DNA from 2 places in the Paenibacillus sp. FSL R10-2796 genome. Region 2 is predicted to be linked to the other one. Evidence: predicted binding sites of a transcription regulator. Region 2 holds the regulator's gene; the other holds the start of a gene.
What was found. The regulator NrdR, encoded in region 2, represses ribonucleotide reductase genes. The targets are predictions, from matches to a motif close to AACACNATATATNGTGTT.
Positions count from the first base shown of each region.

Region 1: a site for NrdR is predicted at 6,083-6,100, ahead of nrdI (class Ib ribonucleoside-diphosphate reductase assembly flavoprotein NrdI). Genes of this name have one in related genera too.

Region 1 is NZ_CP150178.1:1,686,055-1,693,840, forward strand. It holds gene NST58_RS07790 (HAMP domain-containing sensor histidine kinase) at 1-580, shown strand, start outside; gene NST58_RS07795 (SDR family NAD(P)-dependent oxidoreductase) at 870-1,643, shown strand; gene NST58_RS07800 (hypothetical protein) at 2,142-2,501, shown strand; gene nrdF (class 1b ribonucleoside-diphosphate reductase subunit beta) at 2,566-3,525, opposite strand; gene nrdE (class 1b ribonucleoside-diphosphate reductase subunit alpha) at 3,565-5,649, opposite strand; gene nrdI (class Ib ribonucleoside-diphosphate reductase assembly flavoprotein NrdI) at 5,636-5,995, opposite strand; gene NST58_RS07820 (helix-turn-helix domain-containing protein) at 6,399-7,786, opposite strand, start outside.
Region 2 is NZ_CP150178.1:2,345,105-2,352,890, forward strand. It holds gene polA (DNA polymerase I) at 1-1,757, shown strand, start outside; gene mutM (DNA-formamidopyrimidine glycosylase) at 1,810-2,646, shown strand; gene NST58_RS10425 (manganese efflux pump) at 2,778-3,524, shown strand; gene coaE (dephospho-CoA kinase) at 3,534-4,130, shown strand; gene NST58_RS10435 (lytic transglycosylase domain-containing protein) at 4,127-4,690, shown strand; gene NST58_RS10440 (alpha/beta-type small acid-soluble spore protein) at 4,775-4,993, opposite strand; gene nrdR (transcriptional regulator NrdR) at 5,157-5,633, shown strand; tRNA gene NST58_RS10450 (tRNA-Ala) at 5,886-5,961, shown strand; tRNA gene NST58_RS10455 (tRNA-Lys) at 5,972-6,044, shown strand; gene NST58_RS10460 (MarR family transcriptional regulator) at 6,399-6,857, opposite strand; gene NST58_RS10465 (SDR family NAD(P)-dependent oxidoreductase) at 7,023-7,786, shown strand, end outside.

The sequences.
Region 1 (7,786 bases), 660 kb from region 2:
GAATCAGCAAGAATATATAGGGTATATTTCCAAAAATGCAGATCAAATCGAACAATACATGGCAACACTCATTGAGATTTCTAATACAAGAAAACAAATTTCTCCCCGCTCTAAATGGGTTGCAACGGATGCCTTTATCCAGCAAATTCGTATGCAGTTAGATGCGTTGGTTGTCCCTAAGCGTCTTCAGATAGAATTTCACCAGGACAATAATCTGCCCCCTGAGGTGTTGATTGACGATGAGCTACTTCATCGGGCTATGATGAATGTACTCGCTAATGCGGTAGAGTATTCCCCCTATGAGAGTGTGATTTATTTGCAGGTTGAGGCAAAACAAGATCGGTGGAGTATAACGGTAACAGACAGTGGATCAGGATTTACAAGTGAGGGACTCCAATCAGCAGTTAAGCAGTTTTATCAAGGGGACAGTAGCCGTACCTCCAAAAGTCACTATGGATTGGGACTTTACATTGCCGACACCATTGTCAGGCAGCATCAGGGTAGTCTGCATATTAGCAATTCTCCCCTGACGGGTGGAGGTCAAGTTCGAATCGACGTCCCAGTTCGTGGAGTTAGGTAGAGGTTTATTACACCTCTTAGAATAACATTGGATAAAACTTCTGGTTTATCTGATGAAATTCTAAGGGGTGTATTTTTTATGACGATCAAAACCAAATTCTCAATTGTTGGAAAAGTAGATTAAAATATTGATTGCTATATACAATTAAATACAATAAAGTTGTCATATAGAGGATAATTTTGTCGATTTTTCTGCAAAAATGTTCCAATCCACATTGTATCAGGTGACATTAGGGTCTATGAGGTTCAAATCCTCTTCCTGAAAAAGACATAAGAAAGTGGTGCGCATAATGAGTAGCAACAGATTTGAAAACAAAGTAGTTATTATTACGGGTGCTGGTACCGGAATCGGAAAAGCTACAGCATTGAGAGTAGCAAGAGAGGGTGGTACTGTAGTAGTTGCCAATCGATCAGATGCTGGCGCTAACACAGTCGAAGAAATCAAAGCTTTAGGTGGAGAAGCGCTGTTTGTGCGGTCAGACGTTTCAGTTGAAGCAGACTGCAAAAATATCGTAGATCAAACCTTAGCAGCTTATGGAAAGATTGATTGCCTTTATAATAACTCAGCAATTACAGGAGATAATGCGGATGTTACAGAATATGATCCGATATTGTTTCAAAAGGTGATTCAGACAAATCTTAATGGCCAATTCTACATGTTGCATTATGCATTACCACATATGAAATCCGGTGCTTCCGTTCTAAACTGTTCCTCCTTGCATGGTATTTTTATTGGGATGGCAAATGATGCAGCTTATTCAGCAAGTAAACACGCCATTGTGGGCATGACTAAATCGGTTGCTAAAGAAGTGGGTCACCGTAATATCAGAGTAAATGCTATTTGCCCTGGTCCTATTCCTACACCAACCATGAACAGATACGAAAAGCTGTTGTCTGATGATGTAGAGATGCTTCAATCTCTTATCGCTTCTGGAACGGCTTTGGGCAGATATGGTACGCCTGAGGAAGTAGCTGCTTTTGCATGTTTCCTTCTAAGTGATGAGGCTTCATTTATTACAGGTACAGCACATGTGATTGACGGGGGCTACTCCGCAACTAAGTAATTAGACGGATTAATTTACTTATATAAGCATTTAGTATTGAAGGCTTTGCGGCGTATTCCTGTTCGAATATCCTGTAGGATGAATGGACTGGAGTTGGAAGGCGCACGCAGAGCCTTTTTTAGTTGTTTCTAAACGATAACGGAATTACACAAGTGTGAATGAAATTAAGGCAAATATAACCATGGATATGTTGGAATTTGTAGAAATTTGTATTTTAATATAAATAAAAAAAGAAATTTGTCGATAATAATATAGGTAATAGGTATGAGTTAAAATATATTAGAAAGGATGTTGCAATAAAACGATACAGGAAATAGATGTCATTAACTATTGATTGTAACGATATGGCATCATTTAAACAAGGCAGTTTGTTCCAAACCCAGTTGCCAAAAGTAGAAGTTACTGAAAAGCCTGGGCAGAAATTTTTTGTCTGTTGGAGTTACATACATTACTTTCTATTATTAAAAAATAACTATTAAAACTTGGAGGAATACAATTATGTCATACACAATTAAATACAACAAAAGTGAAAACCACATCGATGTAGTATCTATCGATTTTTCTGCTGAGGATGTTCCAGGATACTTGAAAGATTTTGAGAATATCATGAAGCTTGTTAGTCCTAAATTTACAGGTACAACTGATGTAACTGAATCTGCAAGTGTACTTTCCCCTGAAGTTGCAGCAATGTTGGCTCCAACAGGTGAGATGGCGAAAGCAGCTGGCCAAGCAGGATGGGCTTATGTAACTAAAAACCCAATTTGGAAAATGCAATTGAAACGTATTTTTGGCAGAGATTTTGCTGATGCTTACGATACCTATGAAGAAGCTAGAACAGTACTGAAAAAATTGCAATAATCTAATAAATAGAGTTAGCAAAAAGTGCGGAGAGCTTTCTCCGCACTTTTTGTTTTATCTATATTTAAAATTGAAAATCTTCATCCTTCAGTGGCTCCACATTAAGCGCCCGGACATATCCGTTGCCTTTCTTCGAGAAGAAGTCATGCTGCTTGGTGTGGGTGCTGATCCCGTTCTGAACAATCGGGTTGATCTCTTCCTCGTCAAATAGCGGATCATGGCCCAGATTCATCATCGCTTTATTGGCATTGTATCTTAGAAAAGTCTTAACCTCGTCCACCAATCCGATAGGGGCATAGATCTGCTCGGTATAACGCTCTTCATTCTCATGCAGCAGTCGAAGCAATTCTACCAGCGTATGGTGAAGTTCGCGTTGCTCGTCTTCTGGGAGCCCGTCAAAGATCTCCTGTGCCAGCACGCCGACATATACCCCATGGATGCTCTCATCCCGTAGAATAAGGTCGATGATCTCACCGCTGCAAGTCATTTTGCCCTGCCCAGCCAGATATAGGGGATAGAAGAAACCACTGTAGAACAAGTAGCTCTCGAGCAGCACGGAGGCTGCCATGGCGAGGTACAGGTCTTTTGGTGAGTCTATGTTTTTGTAATATTGTGAGATGGTCTCCGCTTTGAACTGGAGGAAGGGGTTCTCTTCTACCCAGCGGAATACACTGTCGATCTCCTCTGTAGAGGACAAAGTGGTGAAAATACTGCTGTACGATTTGGCGTGAATTTGTTCCATCATACCCATGAAGCCCAGTACGGCTTTACGTTGAAGGCCTTCGACATGCTCCATAATCTGTGGCATTCCGACTCCGCCTTGAATCGTATCCAGCAGTGTCAGACCGCCCAGCACCTTCATATAGGAGTCCTTTTCTTGCTCACTGAGCGTGAGCCAGGACATTTTATCATCGGATAATGGAATTTCATCGTCCGTCCAGAATTGCATAATGTTCTGATTCCAGAACATCAATGAGAAATCGTCGTCGGGACGGTTCCAGTTAACGGCTTGGATAGCGGTCATAATATTGCAATCTCCTTTTCTGCGGCTATAGCCTTCCTTTTAGATCGAGCAGGTGAGGCATTCCTCGACGGACAGCTTTTTGGTCCGTGTGTAATACAGCGACTTCAAGCCTTTATGCGCCGCATACAGGTAGGAGCGGGCCAGTTCTCTGGTGGAAACATCACTGTTAACATGCAGAACTGTCGAGATACCCTGGTCGATATGGGGCTGAATTTCCGCGATCAGATCGATTACCTTGAACTGGTCCATCTGGTAAGCCGATTTATAGAAAAACACATTGTCCGGCCGCAGGTACGGCATCGGATAATAAGTAGTTGAATTAGCATAAGTCCGAGTCTCAATCTGCTCAACAATCGGCATAACGCTTGAAGTGGCGTTTTGGATATAGGAAATGCTGGCCGTTGGCGCAATCGCCAAACGGTAAGCATGGTATAGGCCATTTGTTTTTACCGCATCCCGCAATTGTTCCCAGTCTGCTGGGGATGGGATATAAATATCTCCGAATAACTCTTGTACCCTTGGGGTAGCCGGGCGGTAATCAGTAGTCAGGTAACGCTCGAAATAAGCTCCCGTAGCATAATCAGAAGCCTCAAATCCATGGAAAGATCGGCCCGTTGCGGCAGCGATTTCCATGCTTTTCTCCAGCGAGTGGAAATTCATAGTCATAAAGAAGGTCCGGGCAAAATCGCGGGCCTGCTCGCTTTCATAAGCAATGTTGTTCTTAGCCAGATAGCCGTGCAGATTCATGACGCCAAGACCGACAGAGTGCATTTCCTTGTTTGCTTTGGCTACGCCTGGGGCATTGGAAATACTGGTCATATCGCTAACAGCGGTCAGGGCGATCATGCCCTCATGTACGGATTCACGGATTTTGCCATGTTCCATCACGTTAACAATGTTCAAGGAAGCCAGATTGCAGCTTACATCGCGGCGGATTGTACTCTCCTGTCCGTAGTCGGCAATCTCTGAGGTCTCCTGCAGTTGAAAGATTTCAGTACAAAGGTTGGACATTTTGATCTGTCCGACGTTTTTCAGGGCATGGGCCGCATTGGCATTGCTCTTGTTCATGATATATGGATAGCCAGATTCCAGCTGGATCATGGCAATTTTGGTCAGCATATCCCGTGCGCTCATAGCTTTCTTCTTTTTGACACGTGGATCGGCCAGCAGCTTATCATACATGTCATCCAGATCCATATCGTCGAGATGCGTGCCGTAGGCTTTGTACACACTGTAAGGAGCAAATACATGCAGCGCTTCATTGTCCTTCGCCAGCTTATAGAAGCGGTTTGGAATAATCAGGCCGATGGACAGGGTTTTGAGTCTTGTTTTTTCGTCAGCGTTGATTTTCTTGCTGTCGAGGAATTCCAGAACGTCCCAGCCAAAAATATTGTAATAGGCTGCTCCTGATCCTTTACGTTGACCCATCTGATCTGCATAGGAGAAGCCGTCTTCCATCAGCTTGAGTACAGGTATAATTCCCTTCGCAGCATCCTCAACACCCTTGATAGTTTCACCACGGGAGCGTAGCTTGGATAGGTTAACGGCCACACCGCCACCGATCTTCGACAACTGCATGCAGGTATTCAGCACATAGTTGATGGAATTGAGCGAGTCGTCCATTTCGATTAGGAAGCAGGAGACGAGCTCACCACGCCGGCTCTTACCGGCATTTAAGAAGGTTGGTGTCGCAGGTTGCAGGCGCTGTTCCATCATCGAACGGGCAAGTACCCCCGCAGTATCGGCGTTGCCGCGTCCCAGGTGAAGGGCGACTGCCGCCACACGGTCCGGATAATGCTCCAGATATTGTTTGCGGTCATTGGTTTTTACAGCGTAATCCGTGTAGAATTTCGAAGCTGCCATATAAGATGGAAAACTGAAGTTGTAGGCATGGGTAATCTGGTAGACTTCTTCAATTTCCGCCGTGCTGTACTGTTCATAAAAATTCTCGTAGAAATCCTGTTCAATCATATAATCAACCTTGGCTTTTGTATTCGCAAAAACCAGACTCCGCCGCTCTACATCCCGCATAAATTCGGCTACTGCCTCAAGATCTTTGTCTAGCTGAAAGAAGCCACTTTCGTCTCTCTTCATCAACATGTTGTTTAATTCAATATGCCGCAACCCGGCTCACCTCCTGTTTAATCCGTTCTACATCGCCAAATGTACCCGATAACTCAAATTTACCGATAACGGGCACGTTATACCGATCTGCAATCAAGTCCGCGCTGTGCGCGAACAGCTCGCCCCAGTTCTTATTGCCGCTGGCGGCGATGCCCTTAAGATTGGCATTATTGTTCTTTAAGAAAGTAGACACCTTTTCTGGAATCTGTCCAAAGCCGGTGGTATATGTAATAAGCACATAGGGCTCATCAATCGTCATATGCTCCTCAATCTGCACAGCCGGCAACTTAAGTTTGCTGATGAAGCGTCTGACATTTCCTGTTTTTGAATCATACGCGACTAGCATGGTGTCTGTCCCCCTGTAAATATTAAAAACTATTGAAAATAGTATGAAAACTGAATGGATAAGCTATAAATTCTGAAAAATCGTATCTATACTATATTTAGTGTGCGTTGTTTATTTTAATTACTATATGTTGAAAAGTCAATATGGGAACAGCAGTCTTAATAGCTGGGAAAGTGTCTCGTAAGCGGTTTTTTGGTAGACTTTTAGGGCAGAAAGACCGGAGTATTAGCATTTTGCTAGTTTAAAAATAAAAATAAAAAAATTGCAGGAATAAGGGTGATACTTAGGGATGCTGCTGAGGGTGATGGCGAGCCAATAAATCTGTAAGGAACAGAGCCTGCTCCTTGCAGATTTATTGGCTTTATTTTTGCGAAGTGGGATTATTCTTAATAATCTCTTGATCTCAAGAACGGTTGTTCACTCCGAGGCTTCGGTCAGATGGTGAATCTGCTTTAAGTTGCTGCATGTATTCCCTGGGGGAAATTCCGGTTACCTTTTTGAAAACTTTACTGAAATAGAAGGCACTCTCATATCCCAGCTTCTGTGAGATTTCGTAGATGCGACCTTCCCCACGTGCCATCATTTCTTTGGCTGTCGTGATTTTGATCTCCGTGATATATTCCACATAGTTGACCTTGGCAACCTTGGAGAAAAGGTGGCTCAGATAGTTGGGACTGAAATTGAAGACATCAGCCACTTGATTGAGCGAGAGCTTAGTTCCGAGATTTCGTTTAATATACTCTTGGACATTTTTGACGAGCTGCTCCTTGTAGCTTTGTCTGCGGGTAGAGAGGATGTCTGAGCAACCGTCCCGGAACTGGATCAGCCAGCCAGCGATCTCTTCAATCGTATGCATCTGGTAGATAGCCCGGTAGCCCTCCGGTTCATTTTCGAAAATTTGTTCCACAATGTTCTCACCGTCTGCGAGCAGTGAAGTGGCCATGTACAGAATGTTGCAGGCGGCATCAGTGGCGGGAACCAGCAGGTCGGCCCGGCCGTCGAAGATTTCGATCATTTTGGAGATAATGGCGTATAAAGCTTGGGTATCCATTTCTTCAAAAGCACGGCGGATCTCTGTACGCAATTCGGAGAAATCAAACAACAGATGATCCTGCTCCAGCGACTCTCCTTCGGCAAAAAACACAAACGACTGTGCTTTAACCGCAGCAGGAAGCGCTTTTCGCGCAGCGAGGTAGCTTTCCCGCAGCAAATAAGGATCCTCGACCGCAAAGCCGATCGCGCCGATGATCCTTACATTGAAGTAGTTATGGAGTATGGAGGCCATATGGGTCAATAGCATTTCAATCTCAGGCATCCATTGCCGTGAATCCGTCCCGTTGACGGGCAGGGTTACAGCAAAATTGCGCAAGTCCAGACTGCTCACATAACAAGGTCTTATGGAAGTAAGCGTATCTTTAGCCATTTGGACGGTACTTGAGCACAGAGCAACCATTTTATCGCCGCGGGGCGGGACACTGTCTGGCCCCAAAATACGGCAAGTGCAGACTAGATAAGCAGGTTCCTTGAGCTCAAGGTTTAAATCATCTCTCTGCAAAAGGTACTGGTTTTTATTTGCGAATAAGTTATTGAACAGGCGGATGAAAAATTTATCGCGTTGAGCTTGTAGATTGCCTCTATGAGTAAGCATGGGATAGCTGTCTAGGGTTTGAAAAGCCTCCAACTGGGAAATTGCTTTCCGAATGGAGGCATCAAGTGCCTCTGGTGTCAGTTCTAGCTTCACTAGATAATCTGTGGCCTGCACTTCAATCGCTCCACGCGCGTATTCGAATT
Region 2 (7,786 bases):
CACTTGATATTACGATCGTAAGTGAAGAAGAACTTAAGGAGCTTAGTGAAGCCCTGGCTGGTATTTCGGCGCTGCATGTGGAATCGAATGGAGATAATCCGCATCGTGCCGAGGTAATCGGAATAGGATTGTCCTCTCTGGAGCGGCATTACTATGTGCCGTTTGAATTACTGCATAAACCGGCCGCTGCGAAGCTGCGTGATTGGCTAGGAGATGAAAAGGCTCCGAAAAGTGGATATGATCTTCACCGCGCTGATTTGGCTCTACACTGGCAGGGAATTGCTTTTGCAGGTGCAGCCCATGATGTGCAGCTGGCGGCTTATTTGCTTGATCCTACGGAGGCTAATCAGAATCTAAATGATCTCACTGCTAAATACGGCTTGCCGCGGCTCTCTCCTGATGAAGAGGTATTTGGTAAAGGTGCCAAATACAAAATCCCTGAGCTTGAAGTTTTAGGAAATCACGTTGCACGAAAGAGTGCAACGGTTCTTGGAATCGCACAGAAGCAACAGCAGGAGCTGGTGGAGACCGCAATGACAGGGCTATTCGAGGATCTGGAAATGCCTTTGTCACGGATTTTGGCGGATATGGAGAAACAGGGGATTGCAGTCAATGCTGGTGATCTTAAAGAGCTTGGAAAAGAATTCGAGGCGCAAATTTCCAAATTGGTCAGTGAAATATACGAGATTTGTGGCACTGAGTTTAATTTGAACTCACCAAAGCAGCTGGGTGAAATCTTGTTTGTAAAGCTAGGTCTGCCTGTCGTCAAGAAGACGAAGACGGGTTATTCCACGGATGCCGAAGTGCTTGAGAAACTGGCGCCATACCACGATGTGGTGCGTTTGATTCTGCAATATCGCACAATTGCAAAGCTGCAATCTACCTACGTAGAGGGGCTGCTTAAAGAAATTTCCCCGAACACAGGGAAGGTGCATACATTCTATCGGCAGACAATTGCCGCTACAGGACGGCTTAGCAGCCAATTCCCGAACTTGCAAAATATCCCGATTCGTCTAGAGGAAGGACGCAAAATCCGCAAGGTATTCGTTCCGTCCGAACCGGGCTGGTCCATCTTAGCAGCCGACTATTCGCAGATCGAACTGCGTGTGCTGGCACATATTTCCGGTGATGAGCGGATGAAGGAAGCCTTTCTGCATGATATGGATATTCACACGAAGACAGCGATGGATGTGTTCGGTGTGACCGCAGAACAGGTGGACAGTAATATGCGCCGTGCCGCAAAAGCCGTTAACTTTGGGATCGTCTACGGGATCAGTGATTACGGTCTCTCGCAGAATCTGAATATTCCGCGTAAGGAAGCCGCGCAATTTATTGAACAGTATTTTGAGGTTTATCAGGGTGTGCGCCGCTATATGGACGATATTGTAGTGGAGGCACGAAAGTATGGTTATGTGACCACATTGCTCGAACGTCGCCGTTATCTGCCGGAGATTAATGCGAAGAACTTTAATCTGCGCTCTTTTGCGGAGCGGACAGCAATGAATACACCTATACAGGGAACAGCAGCGGATATAATCAAGCTGGCGATGGTGCATATGGACAAGGCGTTATTTGATCGTGGGCTTAAGAGCCGTATGCTGCTTCAAGTACACGATGAGCTTGTATTCGAGGTGCCAGAGGATGAAATGGAGCTTATGAAGACGCTTTTGCCGGAAGTAATGGGTGGAGCCCTAAAGTTATCTGTGCCGCTTAAGGCAGAGGTCAGCTTTGGAAGTAACTGGTACGAGGCGAAATAGACTCCCTTTAAGGTGTGCATATCAGCTATAATGTAGTTGAGGTGAAGACATCATGCCGGAATTACCGGAAGTAGAGACAGTCAAGAGAACACTTAATGAGTTAGTTAATGGAAAGCAGATAGAGAATGTAACCGTCCGGTTGGCGCGGATTATTCAGCGTCCGGATGATATTCAGGCTTTTGCCCACCTGCTGGCAGGTCATAGCATTGTAAAAGTTGAACGAAGAGGAAAGTTTTTGCGTATTGTGCTGGATGGTCTGGTGCTTGTGTCACATTTACGGATGGAAGGCCGTTACGGACTTTTTTCAAATGATGACCCACTGGACAAGCATACACATGTGATTTTTCATTTTACGGATGGAACTGAGCTGCGTTACACGGATGTTCGCCAATTCGGGACAATGCATCTTTTTCAGATGGGAGAAGATCTTCAGCTGCCGCCTTTAAATAAGCTGGGGCAGGAGCCGCTGGAGCCTTCTTTTACACCGGAGAGGTTTAAGCAGATCGTGTCCGGTAAAAGCACCAAAATTAAATCGCTGCTGCTTAATCAGGAATATATCGTCGGCATCGGCAATATTTATGTAGATGAGTCGTTGCACCGTGCGGGTATCCATCCTGAAGACAGCGCCAAAGCGCTCACGGACAATCAATTGGACAAGCTGCATCATGCTATTGTAAGCACGCTGGCCGAAGCGGTTAACGCCGGAGGTTCATCTGTTAAGTCATATGTTAATGGCCAAGGTGAGAGCGGTACGTATCAGCAGCAGCTATTGATTTACGGTCGTAAGGATCAGCCGTGTAGTAACTGCGGAACGATGATTGAGAAGACGGTTGTAGGCGGTCGTGGCACGCATTATTGTCCAAATTGCCAGCGTCCGACTGTTCACTGAATTTGTTGAAATAATAAGGTTGGCACCCACTACTTGTCCCGCCCATATACTGTGTGAAGAATGCTTAATAGAGAACGGAAGCTGAAACGATAAAATTTCAGTTTTCCGGTTCTTCACAGGAGGGATTGCGGGTGCTCAGCCCATTATTTTCACTGCTATTGCTAGCGTTTGCCTTGAGTTTGGATGGTTTTGGTGTAGGAATTACATATGGGCTGCGTAAAATGAAAATACCACTGCTCTCCGTTCTGATTATCTCGCTCTGTTCGGGGGTAGTTATCTGTGTATCGATGCAGGTTGGGGTTTTGCTTGCCAAGGTAGTGTCTCCGAATGCAGCTTCTATAGTTGGTGCAGTTATACTTGTGCTAATGGGGTGCTGGTCGCTTGTTCAGATGCTGATGCAGAAAGAGAAAGATGCAGATGGCGGACGTAAAGCTGAAACGGTAGATAAGGGCTCATTTTCCGAGCAGGCTTGGGCAGAGGTAGCTGCTGATTCTGAAGCGGGTACAGAACCTGTTATGAATGATGAACCGTTGAAATCAGCTGTTTTTTCACTTGAGCTTCGCCGTTTGGGGATCGTAGTACAGATCTTGCGTACCCCGTCTTCTGCGGATATGGATGCCTCAGGAAGCATCTCTTCGATGGAAGCGATGATACTGGGGATTGCGCTCTCTCTGGATGCTTTTGGGGCTGGACTTGGCGCAGCGCTGCTTGGCTTCAATCCGATATGGACATCACTTACAATAGCTTTGTTTAGTGGTACATTTCTATTGCTGGGTATGAAGACTGGACTTAGATTTGCCGGGAACTACTGGATGAAGCATGCTGCCGCATTACCAGCGTTATTATTAATTGCAATGGGAATACTGAAGCTATTATGAGGTGAGTACATGATTATAGGCTTAACCGGAGGAATCGCATCCGGAAAAAGCACAGTGTCTGCACTGCTTGTGAACAAGGGAGCGAGGCTGGTTGATGCCGATGTGATCGCCAGAGAAGTTATGCTTCCCGGGCATGAAGTGTTGGCTGCTGCTGCTAAGCAATTCGGAAAAGAGATCCTTTTTACGGATGGAACACTGAATAGGGCCAAATTAGGTGAAATCGTCTTTCAAGATCCTGTGGCCCTGCAAACCTTGAACAATTTGACGCATCCTGCCATCCGGCAGGAAATCAAAGACCGTATGTACAGCATGGAGCAGGAAGAGCCGAAGCGGCTTATTATTGTGGATATTCCGCTTCTTTTTGAATCAGGGCTTGAGACCCTGTTCCATGAGATTGTAGTAGTGTACGTTCCCCGTGATATGCAAATTGCTCGATTAATGGAACGTAATAGGCTCTCTTTAGAAGAAGCAGAAGCGCGATTGAATGCACAGATGGATATTGAACAGAAACGTAATAAAGCGGACTACATCATCGACAACAGTGGCGATCTTGCGTACACTGAGCAACAGGTTGCTGTTTTTTGGGACAGGCTGGGTTTATCATGAAATGGCTACGTAAAAAAAGAGTACTGCTTCTGCTATTTGTGGGTTTTACGGCAATATTGTTTCTGAGCACTAACTGGATGTCGTGGTTTTATCCCATCCATTTTAAAGATGAGATTCGCAAGCACAGCATCACTTATGAGATAGACCCGTTTCTTGTAACCGCGATTATTCGTGTAGAAACGAACTTCAAAACTGGACGAGAATCCAAAAAAGGCGCACTAGGGCTGATGCAGCTTATGCCGGATACCGCGAAGTGGGCGCTGGAAAAGGCCAAGCTTCCAAACGTATCTATGGAAGAACTCAAGCATGAGCCTTCGGCTAATATTGAACTGGGTACATGGTATCTTTCAACTTTATCCCGTCAGTTCGAAGGTAAACGTACAGCAATTATCGCAGCCTATAATGCTGGGCCCGGAAAAGTTCAACGCTGGTTGGACGAAGGGGTCTGGGATGGGACAGATGCAACCATTAAAGATATTCCCATTGGTGAAACCAGGCATTATGTACAGCGCGTTAATTATTACTATGATCAGTACACGGACATTTACAAAGAATTTTAATTTCTACCGTGTTATGTATAAAAAGAAGTATTAAACGACCTGTAGGTCGTTTAATACTTCTTCAAAAAGCTTATGTTGGTCAGGTTATTTGTATTGACCTGCCAGTTGTTGTTCTGCCAGGGTTACAAGACGTTTAGTGATGTAACCACCGATCGAACCATTTTCATAAGAAGTTTTATTGCCTTGGTAACCATCTGGGGAAAGCGTGATTCCTAGTTCTTGGGCAACTTCGTATTTAAGTTGTTCCAAGGCACCGCGGGAATTTGGAGCTACAAGGTTATTGGAGTTGTTGCTTTGGCTCATTGCTGTTCACCTCCTCTGTTGGTAACTGTATTATGTGCCGGACTTGCCATTATCATTACAAGAAAAAAACGGTGATTTCTGGAAATAATAAAAAAGCCGTTCAAAAGCCGGATTTATAACGTTCCGGGACCAAACCATTATGTATTAGGAAGTGATGAAGCTTATGAAATGCCCTTACTGTGATCACACAAATACTAAAGTGCTGGACTCGCGACCAGCGAATGAAAATAAGTCAATCCGTCGTAGGCGTGAATGTGAGCGTTGCAGCAAACGTTTCACTACTTTTGAAATGATTGAAGAAACGCCACTCATTGTAATTAAAAAAGACGGCAGCCGTGAGGAATTCAGTCGTGATAAAATACTCCGTGGTCTCATCCGTGCTTGTGAGAAACGGCCGGTTTCTGTGGAACGTCTAGAAAAGATCGTGTCCGAGGTTGAGAAATCTCTGCGCGGCATCGCCGTTGCGGAAGTGGAAAGCCAACAGATTGGTGAATTCGTGATGGAGCAGCTCTACCCAGTAGATGAAGTGGCTTACGTTCGTTTTGCGTCCGTATATCGCCAGTTCAAGGATATTAATATGTTCATGAAGGAACTCAAGGGGCTGCTATCCAAGAGTACGGGAGAATTAGAGGGATTATAGGTTTTTGTCCAGTTAGGGCGTTACAGCCAATCCTAGAGTCTGTTAGGAGTGCTTGTACTGGTTTGTTTCCTCTGAGTTTTGAGCGGGGAATTTGAGTGGAAAAATGAATTTTAAAAAAAAGTGTTGACATAGAGGGCGATTTTTTATATTATATAGAAGTCGCCTACGACGCTTGAGTTTATCGGAACAACTCAATTACGACCAAACTAAAATTAAAAAATGTATGATTACATACATCTGAAATTTCAGTTTGGGGCCATAGCTCAGCTGGGAGAGCGCATCGCTGGCAGCGATGAGGTCAGGGGTTCGATCCCCCTTGGCTCCACCAAACATCATATGGACTCTTAGCTCAGTTGGTAGAGCAGTAGACTCTTAATCTATTTGTCCAGGGTTCGAGCCCCTGAGAGTCCATCCTAAAGAAACGGCAGAAATGCCGTTTCTTTGTTGTTTGGGGAAGAGTGACTTTTTATTTGGTTTTGATCGTGGTATAGTTTGGGTAGATAAAACGTACAATGCAAAGAGAGTCGTGCGGAAACACGACTCCCAGTGCAATAGCCGCTTTTAAGGGCGGCGGCTTCGGAAGTTTAGTCAGGAAATAGACCGCATTCCTTTGCGAGAGGGCGGTCTATTTCTTTTTGAGGTAGTTGAGCAGTGCAATAATGAACATGCCGAACATGAACATCAATGACAATTGCTGGCTCCAATTACAGACAATCCATATCTAAAGAAACAGCAAGATGCTGTTTCTTTTTTTGTTCCCATTTATTAATTATCATTAAATCCATTAAACTCCTGAAGCATTTGAATAAAGGTTTCAAGCTGTTGATTATCCCATTGAGCTATGCGCTCATAAAATATGAATTCCTTATCCTGCAGCGCATCAAAGGTTTTTTGTCGTCCAAGTTCAGTGAGTGTAAGAAGGATGGCTCGACGATCATTAGGAGAGTCTTCTCTTCTAACATAACCCAAATTTTCGAGTTGCTTGATGAGACGGCTGACTGAACTACGATCCATAGCCGTTGATTCTGCCAACACAGAGGCGCTTGTTGGTCCATAAGAGTACAGCCAACGGACTATATGGAAAGCAGCAGGCTGTATAGATGAATCGAAAGCGGCAGCAGTTCTGACATTTAGGGCATGCGAAGCGCTAATGAGAGCACTAATTTGTCCACCTAGCTTCAGTTCTAATTGTCCTCTCAACGTGTCTTTACGTTCAGTATTCATTGTTTTAACCACCTACCCTTGTATTTTAAAGTTGTCATACATCTATTTAGTTGACATATGTCAATCATCAACATATAGTTGATATATATCAATTATATGATTTGGACAATACGCTGTCAAAATGAAATTGCCCCTGATGAATTCCTGATATAAAGGAGAATGTAGATGATGACAAAGCCGATTATTGTAATTACTGGAGCTACAAGCGGTTTGGGACAACTCGTTGCACTTGAAATGGCAAAGCAGGGTGCCCATCTTGTTCTAACTGCAAGGAGTAAAACCCGTTCGGAAGTAACTGAAAAAATGATAAAGGAGAGCGTACCAGCAGCCGAAATTAGTTTTTTCTACGGAGATTTATCTTCAATGAGGGATGTCACTAGGTTAGGACAAGAAATATCTAGTGTTTTTCCGAAGATAGACGTGTTAATAAATAACGCAGGGCTTCATGGGTTTGAACAGCGGATAACTGCCGATGGATTCTCAGAAATGATGGCTGTGAACTATTTTGCACCATGGTTATTGACGCAAACCTTAGAACGTTCTTTGAGAGCAGCAGGAAATGCAAAAATTATAAATGTTGCTTCGGAAGCTTCACGCCGGCATGGAGTACTAAAGTTGCCAGAAGATTTGCTCAATACAGCTTCTTTTACTTCCAGAGGATCTTCTGAGATTTATGGGAAAACCAAACTGCTAAACATTATGTTTACCAGTGAGCTTGCACGCCGCTGGGCGGGAACGGGAATTCGCGTTCATGCATTGAATCCGGGCTTTAACGTTACAGGTCTCGGGCGTGAACTTTGGTTTTCTTCGATGCTTAAGCACTTATTGAATTTCTTTCGTATTGGCGATCCTCGTAAAGGAGCGGAGATCATTATTCGTTTAATGACCGATCCTAAGTATCAAGAGAGCAGTGGGGGATATTTTAACGT